3 linked regions of the Synechococcus elongatus PCC 11801 genome follow. Each later gene encodes a partner of the first gene's protein in a complex. Links are inferred from orthologs where the notes say so. Each region holds a gene or a part of one and is shown in the gene's direction. Other genes may lie near its edges.

Region 1 (3,057 bases):
TTCCCTCATTTATTTTGAAAAGCCGCGATCGTAACAGGATGTCCATCACATCTAACGCCGATCAAGGATTGGCTGGAACCGCTTCAACAGTCATTTACCAGTGCTGCTGAATTAGAGCGATCGCAGATTTTCCATAGCAAAAACCGAGCTAAGTCATAGACTCAGCCCGGTTATCAACTCTCACTTAATCTCTGATGCTTTCCTAGAGAGGATGGAAGAGCAAATCAGGGAAGAAGCGGTTGAATTCGATCAAGATACCGGCGGTAATCGCAAACCAAATGGTTGCGAGAATCGGGGCAGAAGAGAGATAGCGTTTCAGTCCATCCATGGCCAGGAATCAGCTCCGTAAAACGACAGGAATCTTAGCGGGGCGAGACGGTGATTTCGTCTGCTTTCGCGAGTAGCTTACCGCTGCTGAACTCTTGGAGCGCTGCCAAGGGCCAAGCAAAACCAGTCAAGGAAAACTTCACAGCCAAGGGCACATCGATCACGATTTCCTTGCCCGCAGCATCTTTGTCAGACTTAATCGCTTGCAGGTAGGAACGACCCACCCAGCCGATCCAGCCAGCAATGTAGAGGAACAGCAAACTGGGGATGATGAAATCACCAGCATGATCCAGACGGCCATCCACAATCAGGTGGGGCAGACCATCCGCACCGCAAAGGGCTTGCGAATAGTTTTCGAAGCGGGCTTTCGCCTGGGGAGTTGCAGCGGCTTCAGCCCGTTGGATGAAACGGGGGGACTCGCTACAGGGCGTCAGGCCGGCAACATCAGCCGAAGCCTGGGGAGCAAAGCCCAGCCACAGACAGGCGGCGAGCACGACAGCAAACAGTCGACGCATGAACTGGCTTCCTTCGAGAAGTGACGACAGAACAGTCGCATTGGGAGCCACGATCGAAATGAGCGATCGAACTCCGACCAGCAGTACCAAAGATTCGACGACGAGCGCCAAGCACTCGTTTCCGAATAGAATCAATCCCGAAGCTTCGGGAAAGCTTTATCAGGAACCGTATCAGTTGATGACAACCGTTTTAGCAGTTGAAACAAGTTGTGATGAAACAGCGGTGGCGATCGTAAAGGATCGTCATATTCTCAGCAGCATTGTTAGTTCGCAGATTGATCTGCACCGTCGTTACGGTGGCGTTGTACCCGAAATGGCAGCGCGCCAACATCTGGAAACTGTCAATCCGGCGATCGCTCTTGCCCTCTCCGAAGCAGGCCTTGATTGGTCCGCGATCGATGGCATTGCGGCGACGGTTGCACCCGGTTTGGTCGGAGCTTTACTCGTTGGCACGATGGCCGCCAAGACGCTGGCGCTGTTGCACAACAAACCGTTTTTAGGCGTTCATCACCTCGAAGGCCATATTTTTGCGGCCTATCTGCAGGAGCCATCGCTGCAGCCGCCCTTCCTGTCACTGCTGGTTTCGGGTGGCCACACCAGCCTGATTCGGGTTGATGGCTGCGGCCAGTACCGCACCCTCGGTCAGACTCGAGATGATGCCGCGGGTGAAGCCTTTGACAAGGTGGCACGGTTGCTGGGCTTGGGCTATCCGGGTGGGCCAGTGATCGATCGCCTGGCAGCGACGGGCGACCCAGCCGCGTTTCGTTTGCCAGAAGGGCAGATCTCGCTGCCGGGCGGGGGCTACCATCCCTATGACTGCAGCTTTAGTGGCCTCAAAACCGCAATGTTGCGACTCTGCGATCGCCTGCGATCGGAGTCTGATGAGTTACCGATCGCGGACTTAGCTGCCAGCTTCCAAGCTACGGTGGCCCGAAGCTTGACCAAGCGCGCGATCGCGGCAGCTTTGGATGAAGGATTAACCACGATCGCGATCGGTGGCGGGGTCGCAGCCAATCGCGGTCTGCGGGAACAACTCGGCAAAGTGGCAACTGACCACGGCATTACAACGCTTTTTCCGCCGCTGTCTCTGTGCACTGATAACGCTGCCATGATCGCCTGTGCCGCAGCGGCTCACCTTGCGGCTGGCGATCGCTCGGATCTGAGCCTGACAGTGCGATCGCGCTTGCCTTTGGAATCTGTCGCCGAGTTGTACCAAGCGTCGGCCTAGTAGGTCATCACTCGATAGCAGCACAGGAGCGATCGCCGCTAGACTGCTGGCTGGGAGTCTGGCAGAGATATGGCGCGCTTTCTGCATCTTGCGGATGTTCACTTAGGCTTCGATCGCTACAACAACCCCAAGCGCACCACAGACTTTTTTGATGCCTTGGAGGATGCTTTAAAGCGCCATGCGATCGCTTCAAAGGTGGATTTTGTAGTGATTGCAGGCGACCTATTCGAACATAAGGTCGTACAGCCAGCCATTCTCAGTCAGGCCATGCTGGCGCTGGAAATGCTGCAAGAAGCAAACATCCCAGCGATTGCGATCGAGGGTAACCATGATCACCGGCCCTACGGCAGTCGCAGTAGTTGGCTGCGTTATCTCGCTGATTGGTACGGACTGATCCTGCTAGAGCCTGAAGCCAGTGTGGCTGAGGGAGAAAACCGTTATCAACCGTGGGATCCGGAAGAATACACAGGCAGCTATATTGACCTCGACTGTGGCGTGCGCGTCCTCGGTTCTTGCTGGTATGGCTCGGCCGCTCCGCAAATGATTCGCTTATTGGCTGAAGATATTCGCGCCTTACCACCCGGGCCTGAACATACGGTGATGCTGTTTCACCACGGCGTGGAAGGGCAGATCGCTCGCTATAGCGGCGCCTTGCGCTACGAGGATCTGTTGCCGCTGCGCGAGGCAGGCGTCAACTATCTGGCGCTCGGTCACATTCATAAGTATTACGAGCTTGAAAATTGGGTGTTTAATCCTGGCTCGGTGGAAGCGAATAGTATCGCTGAGGGCCAAGATCAAACTCCACGAGGCGTTCTGTCAGTGGAATTGAAGCCAGGAAACCCGCAGCCGCTGGCCACTTTGCAACGAGACTATCTGCAACGGCCTGTCTTGCGCCTCCGCCTTGAAACTCGTGTGGATTGGTCACCCGCAGACCTTGAAGCAGCCGCGATCGCAACGGTTGAGCAGGCGATCGCAGCCGGACAAACC
Region 2 (3,049 bases), 2.6 Mb from region 1 along the record:
ATTTTCTTCGTATCGAGCTCTGTTGAGGTAACATCTGACGAATCTCCGGCTGAAGAGACTCCCTTACCAGCTCCACCCACGCCAGCCGTACCGGCACCAGAAGCAACCCCAGCACCAGCCGAAGCAGTTGCAGAGCCATCAGGGCAAACCACGCCCGCACCCGAACCTGAGCTACCCTCTGCTACTCCTGAGAACCCTTAAAAGGTCATCGCGATCGCTTGCGAAGTTCAGCAGGCAGCCGCCGTAACGGACAATAGGGTCGCTGCCAACCCACGCCCCATGGAATTCTCACAGCTCCTGCCCAACCCTAGCCTCACCTTGGTCGTTGTTATCGGAACCGTGGTAGGACTCTGGGGCTTCCAAGCAGTTCGCATTGTTCTAGGGAGCCGCGGCCTCACCCAAGCTCTCGGGGAATTTGTGGCCCTGGTTGGACAAGGTCGGCTCGAAGTGGCTTATGCCAGCCTTAGTCCTGCCTATCAAGGTCGAGTACCGTTTAAGGAATTTAAGCGGGTGCTACAGCGCACTGGACTACGGCAGTATCTGCGATCACGCCCTGGCAAGCCCGATCTGCAGGGCGATCGCGTGATTTTGCCTGTGACGCTCTCCCTGCGCAATGGACAAAGTCAGGAAATAGCAGTGACTTTTCTTCGTGACGGCAAAGGCTGGAAGATTGATGATTTAGATTTGGCTGCCTCTGAGACATAGGGTGAATTAAACAACCTCTGGGCGATCGCAACTGAGGCTGTGACAAAGACTTGAGCGTTTGCAGAGACAGTTCACAGATCAATACGACAGGGTCAAGCCTTGGTGATCTGGGCTACCGTAGGGGCAAGTTGCCTGAGGACTGAGGCGATGTGTATTTGCATTCACTGTGCGCTTGTCGATCGTTGTCGGACCTATCACGAGGTCGAAACGCAACATCAACAGCCTCATCTCACCGAACAGCCTGATTTTGAGCCCCAGTCACCCACCATCAACGTCAACATCCGCATGACGGATGGAACCTATGACCAGATCGAGATGGAATGGGATGTAGTGGACTGTCAAAGCTTTGTGGCCGATCGCGATCGCTGGTCGCGTCTCCGTCCTGGTGAGCTAATTCCCACTTAATTGACAGCCCGACGCTTTGAACGGATCGCTGATCCTCCCGCCAACCTGAGACGATAGAAAGACAGCGATCGCAGGAAAGACAGTGCTGGGTTTAGCCATTCATACTTCCACACCCACCTTGGGATTGGCGATCAGCACGAGTTCAGACCTGCCCTTCGGACAAACTTGGGATGTAGGTCGCGATACGGCCGCCGTTTTGCTGCCGCGCTTGCAAGAATTTATTACCCCTCGTGCTTGGACTGAGCTGAACTTTCTGGCTGTGGCCTGCGGTCCTGGAGGCTTTACGGGCACCCGCATTGGCGTTGTTACCGCTCGAACTCTTGCACAGCAACTAGAACTGCCGCTGTTTGGCCTTTCTACGTTGGCGGGGTTGGCTGCTGCTCAGTGGCGACAGACGGGCCAGCCCCAACCGATCGCAGTGTCGATGGATGCCCAGCGTGGTCAATTAATTGGCGCACTCTATGACTGTCAGGACGGTATCCCCATCGCACTGGAGACTGAGCAGGTCTACGAGCCGGAGTCCTGGGCTCAGAAACTCGCGGACTGGCAACTTACGGATTGCCGAGCAGACGAGACGATCGCAACAACCGTGACGGATCTGCTGGCGATCGCAGAACGGCAGTGGCAACGGGGCAATCGCCCAGATTGGTCTGCTGCACTGCCCTACTACGGACAGCATCCCGTTTCGGTAGCGGCGGGCTAGGCTGTCGAAAGCAGCGCAGCAGTGCTAAGGTACAGCCGTTTCTGCTCTGCGTCTGCCAAGGTCATGCGTCGTCTGTTGCCAATCACCCTGTTGTTGGGTCTGGGTGTGGTCTGGGGGCTCAACCGAGTTGCGGTTGCCCAGCGATCGCCCCAAGCCATCTTTGTTTTGGGTGGCGATTCCCGACGCGAGGAATTTGCAGCAACCTTTGCCCAGCACTATCCCGACCTGCCAGTCTGGATTTCCTCAGGTACCAATCGCGAATATGCCGAATGGGTGTTTAGCCAAGCGGGCATACCTCTGTCGCGGCTGCGGCTGGACTACCAAGCCACCGATACCCTCAGCAACTTCACCAGCCTGGCCGATCGCTTCCAGCAGCAGGGCATCCAGCACGTCTACCTCGTGACGTCGGACTATCACATGCGGCGTGCCTTGGTCATTGCCAACATTGTCTTTGCCAGTCGCGGCATCACGGTTGAACCTGTTGCCGTTCCCTCCAATAGTGCTTCGGAATCCTGGCGCAAGGCTGTCCGCGATGGTGGCCGAGCGATTATTTGGGTACTGCTCGGCCCTGAGGCGGAACTGTGGTTAGGCAAGGCTTGGCAGCAAGTGCTAGCGACCCAAGCTGTGTAGGGCATTGATCGCCGCTGCACAGGTGAACGTCACCCGCTCCAGTTCTTCGCGATCGCTCGATTGTGGGGGCGCGATCGGTTCACCAATCCGAATCGTTAGCGGCACTGAGCGCGGCAGGAAGGAGCCTCGCCGCAGGATGCGCTCCGTTCCCCACAGGCTGACGGGCAAGAGTGGAGCGCCGGTTTTGCAAGCAACCAAAGCAGCTCCCAGTTTGGGGTTGTGAATGCGACCATCGCGTGTGCGGGTGCCGTCGAGGAAGATTCCAGCAGCCCAACCAGACTCAACGGCGGCGATCGCCGCTTTCAGGGCTTTGCGATCGCTACTGCCGCGCCGCACCGGATAAGCACCGTAGAGCCGGATTGCCTGCGCCAAAACAGGGACTCGAAACAGCTCCTCTTTCGCCATGAAGGCGACGGGTCGCCGCACGCAGTTGGAGACGATCGGCGGATCGAAGTCGCTGGCATGATTGCTCACGACAATCAGCGGCCCCGATCGCGGCACATTCTCCGCCCCGTAGATCCGCCCCCGAAAGTAGAGGTGCAGCAGCGGGCTGACCACCGACCATTTCAGCAGGTGGTAGAGCAATAGCGAGCTGGGGGGTTCGCG
Region 3 (2,941 bases), 2.2 Mb from region 1 along the record:
GTCCTCGGATCGTCGCGATCGGTGGAGGTACCGGTCTCTCAACACTGCTCCGTGGTTTAAAGCAGTACAGCACCAATCTGACGGCGATCGTGACGGTTGCTGATGATGGCGGCTCCTCGGGACGCCTGCGCCGAGAGATGGGGGTTCAGCCTCCTGGCGATATCCGTAATTGTCTGACGGCACTAGCCAATGAAGAAAAACTGCTGACGGAACTGTTTCGCTATCGCTTTGCCAGTGGCGATGGTTTAGTCGGCCATAGCTTCGGTAACCTCTTTCTGACGGCGATGACTGCTGTCACTGGGGGCGACTTTGAGAAGGCGATCGCAGCGAGTTCCAAGGTGCTCGCGGTGCAGGGGCAAGTTTTGCCGGCTACTCTCTCAGATATGCGCCTCTGGGCAGAATTGGAGGACGGTCGCCGCATTGAAGGCGAGTCGCAGATTACTGAAGCGGGTGGGCGCATCGTTCGTCTGGGCGTCACCCCTGCGGATCTCCCGGCTCTACCTCGCGCTCTGGAGGCGATCGCGGCAGCGGACTACATCATCATTGGCCCTGGGAGCTTGTTTACCAGCATCATTCCCAACTTGCTGGTTCCGGCGATTGCCAAAGCCCTCGCGGAGAGTTCTGCTTACCGAGTCTATGTCTGCAACATCATGACCCAGCCCGGTGAGACCTTGGGCTACACCGTGGCTGACCATATTCGCGCGATCGATTCCGTCTATCCAGAGCCGCTGTTTGATGCGGTCTTGGTTCAGCGCCAGCCTCCTTCCGAGGCGGCAGTGCAGCGCTATGCGCAGCAGAACTCCCAGCCTGTGCAGATCGATCGCGATGCTGTGCTGCAACTTGGACGGCAAATGATCCTGGCTAACGTCATGGAAGAGGATCCGCAAACACACTGTGTGCGTCATCAACCAACGCGCTTGGCGGCTGCTCTGATGCGTTGGTATCGCCATGCCGCGAAGTAACCTTTGTCTGACAGGGCTCTTACAGGGGATGTCTTAATTGCTCTGAGCTTCGATCTTTTCCAGTCTCTAAGCCAATGCGATTTTTCTTGCCGGATGCCACTGCTACGACTGAGTTTGGAGTCCTGTTAGGACGGAAGCTTTTGGCCAGCAGCACGCTCCTGCTGGAGGGCGACTTGGGGAGCGGTAAAACAACGCTGACCCAGGGAATTGCCCAAGGTCTAGGCATTGTGGATGCGGTGGTCAGTCCTACCTTTACGCTGGTCTGCGAGTATTCTGAGGGCCGTTTACCTCTCTATCACTTCGATCTCTATCGATTAACGACTGCGGATGTGGCGCGCCTGCTGCCCGAACTCTACTGGGAGGGGGTGGAGTTTGAGCCAGGCCTGGTGGTGATCGAGTGGCCCGATCGCCTGCCCTATCGTCCGGCTGCCTACTGGGACTTACAACTGACCCCAATGCAGGATCCCGAAGGACGCCAGCTGGTACTGACCCCAGTCGGTCAAGATGCTGAGACGGTGACGGAATTGCAAACGCAACTAGCGGCCCAGTTCACAGTAATGCCTGAAGCTGCCGAATCGTGATTTGGCTGGTGCGTTCCCACGAGAACTGCTGCGATCGCGCTAGGGCCGCAGTACTCAAACGCTGTTGTAGCCCAGGCTCCTGAGCGACAGCCTGCATGGCTGCAGCGATCGCTGCGGGTTGGGACGGATCAAAGTACAGCCCAGCATCGCCGACTACTTCTGGTAAAGAGGCGCGATCGGAGACAAGTACCGGCGTTCCGCAGGACATCGCTTCCAAAACCGTCAATCCAAAGCCTTCCCAGAGGCTGGGATGCACGAGGGCGATCGCTTGGTTGAGGATGATGGGCAGCTGCTCGCGAGGCACATAGTTTTTGAACTTCACGACTGCTGTCAGCCCTTGCGCCTCGAGCTGGGCTTGAATCACGGGCAGAAAGCGACGGTCCACAGGCCCAACAATCCAGAGCTCACAATCCAATTGCTGTTGCACCATCGCAAATGCCTCAATCAGACGCTGCAGATTCTTGTAGGGATTGAGGCGACCAACATAGACAAAATAGTTACGGCGATTGAGCCGAAGAGGTCGAAACTGCTGGCGATCGCAGGCTAAAGGCGTGATGGTCACGTGCTGGTCTGGAACGCGAAAGAAGGTTTGTAAATCCTGAGCCGTAGCGTGGGAGTTACAGAAAATATGGGTTGCTTCGTTGAGTAGTGCTGGCAAATAGTGACGGAAATAAAGTGAGGAAAAAGAATGGTTGGGAAACCGTAACGGAATAACGTCATGGACCATGATGACTTTACGAATAGATCGCCCGAGCGGCGCTTCAGGGATCGGCGAAAAGAGCAGTCGGCTGCCCAGGTTCCGATAGATTTTCCCTAACTGGGTCTGGGTCCAAATCAACCGTCGTAGGTGTCCCTGCAGTCCTTGGATTGCGGTCATGTTATCGGGGATCCGCAGGGTTGTTGCGCCATCCAAACCGTAGGGAGCCAGCAACACTGGGTGGAGCGTCCGCGCTAAGTGAGGAACGAGTTGCAGCCCATAGTGACTCAAGCCTGTAGCCTCTCGATTGAGATAGGCCAGGTTGATCAGCAACTCCGTCGAGGCTGGAATGAGACCTCCGATCGACACCGCTGTTGTGGGGTGGGAAGTTGGCATGTCACCCGCCGGAGCGCAAGAGAATTTCGACCCACCTTAGCCGATGCTGGGATCAGGGATGGCACAATGAGCCGAAATAAGAGCAGCTTGTTGGCATGCGATCTTCTACCCAGTGGTTGGGAACATTAGCGACCCTTGGCTTCCTGTTGGGGGCCATCAGCGGGGGCGTTGTTCTGCCGACTGCTGCTTTCGAACTGCCGCAGCCACCGATCGCGCAGTCTTGGCCCCTCAAGTCTGCGATCGCGGCGGCGGGACTTACCGTGATTGGCCTGCAGGTCGCGGCACGGCGCTAGTCAGCCATTAGG

The links.
Region 2: the proteins of tsaD (region 1) and tsaB are in contact, whole or in part, in a solved structure (PDB 4WQ4), measured with the Escherichia coli proteins. The link is inferred for Synechococcus elongatus PCC 11801 from one-to-one orthologs.
Region 3: the proteins of tsaD (region 1) and tsaE are in contact, whole or in part, in a crystal structure (PDB 6N9A), measured with the Thermotoga maritima proteins. The link is inferred for Synechococcus elongatus PCC 11801 from one-to-one orthologs. Residues at the interface, in WP_004082750.1 of Thermotoga maritima: Cys10, Asp11, Arg49, His50, Leu82, Gly84, Gly135, Gly136, Glu154, Thr155, Leu156, Asp157, Asp158, Ser159, Glu162, Asp165, Lys166, Arg169, Leu170, Tyr175, Lys213, Thr214, Leu217, Tyr218, Gln221, Arg222, Asn324; in WP_004082108.1 of Thermotoga maritima: Leu37, Gly38, Lys46, Lys57, Val59, Lys60, Ser61, Thr63, Phe64, Thr65, Leu66, Met67, Val69, Pro71, Tyr82, Arg83, Leu84, Asp86, Asp88, Phe89, Asp93, Ile128, Asp130, Glu131, Arg134.

Annotation. Positions count from the first base shown.
Region 1 is NZ_CP030139.2:88,139-91,195, reverse strand. The notes cover bases 143-3,045. They hold tsaD (tRNA (adenosine(37)-N6)-threonylcarbamoyltransferase complex transferase subunit TsaD), read left to right. Parts: upstream 143-1,020; coding sequence 1,021-2,070; downstream 2,071-3,045. Other genes in these bases: DOP62_RS00460 (metallophosphoesterase family protein), read left to right, coding at 2,140-3,045; DOP62_RS00470 (Photosystem I reaction center subunit III), read right to left, coding at 363-842; psaJ (photosystem I reaction center subunit IX), read right to left, coding at 203-328. In the rest of the region: more of DOP62_RS00460, read left to right, coding at 3,046-3,057.
Region 2 is NZ_CP030139.2:2,707,677-2,710,725, reverse strand. The notes cover bases 108-3,002. They hold tsaB (tRNA (adenosine(37)-N6)-threonylcarbamoyltransferase complex dimerization subunit type 1 TsaB), read left to right. Parts: upstream 108-1,192; coding sequence 1,193-1,813; downstream 1,814-3,002. Other genes in these bases: DOP62_RS13515 (lysophospholipid acyltransferase family protein), read right to left, coding at 2,423-3,002; DOP62_RS13520 (YdcF family protein), read left to right, coding at 1,877-2,443; DOP62_RS13530 (Ycf34 family protein), read left to right, coding at 853-1,110; DOP62_RS13535 (hypothetical protein), read left to right, coding at 280-705; DOP62_RS13540 (DUF389 domain-containing protein), read left to right, coding at 108-201. Outside these bases: more of DOP62_RS13540, read left to right, coding at 1-107; more of DOP62_RS13515, read right to left, coding at 3,003-3,049. UniProt on the Escherichia coli protein: Required for the formation of a threonylcarbamoyl group on adenosine at position 37 (t(6)A37) in tRNAs that read codons beginning with adenine.
Region 3 is NZ_CP030139.2:2,324,859-2,327,799, forward strand. The notes cover bases 3-2,789. They hold tsaE (tRNA (adenosine(37)-N6)-threonylcarbamoyltransferase complex ATPase subunit type 1 TsaE), read left to right. Parts: upstream 3-1,036; coding sequence 1,037-1,543; downstream 1,544-2,789. Other genes in these bases: DOP62_RS11630 (gluconeogenesis factor YvcK family protein), read left to right, coding at 3-962; DOP62_RS11640 (glycosyltransferase family 4 protein), read right to left, coding at 1,512-2,636; DOP62_RS11645 (hypothetical protein), read left to right, coding at 2,732-2,789. In the rest of the region: more of DOP62_RS11630, read left to right, coding at 1-2; more of DOP62_RS11645, read left to right, coding at 2,790-2,929. UniProt on the Escherichia coli protein: Required for the formation of a threonylcarbamoyl group on adenosine at position 37 (t(6)A37) in tRNAs that read codons beginning with adenine.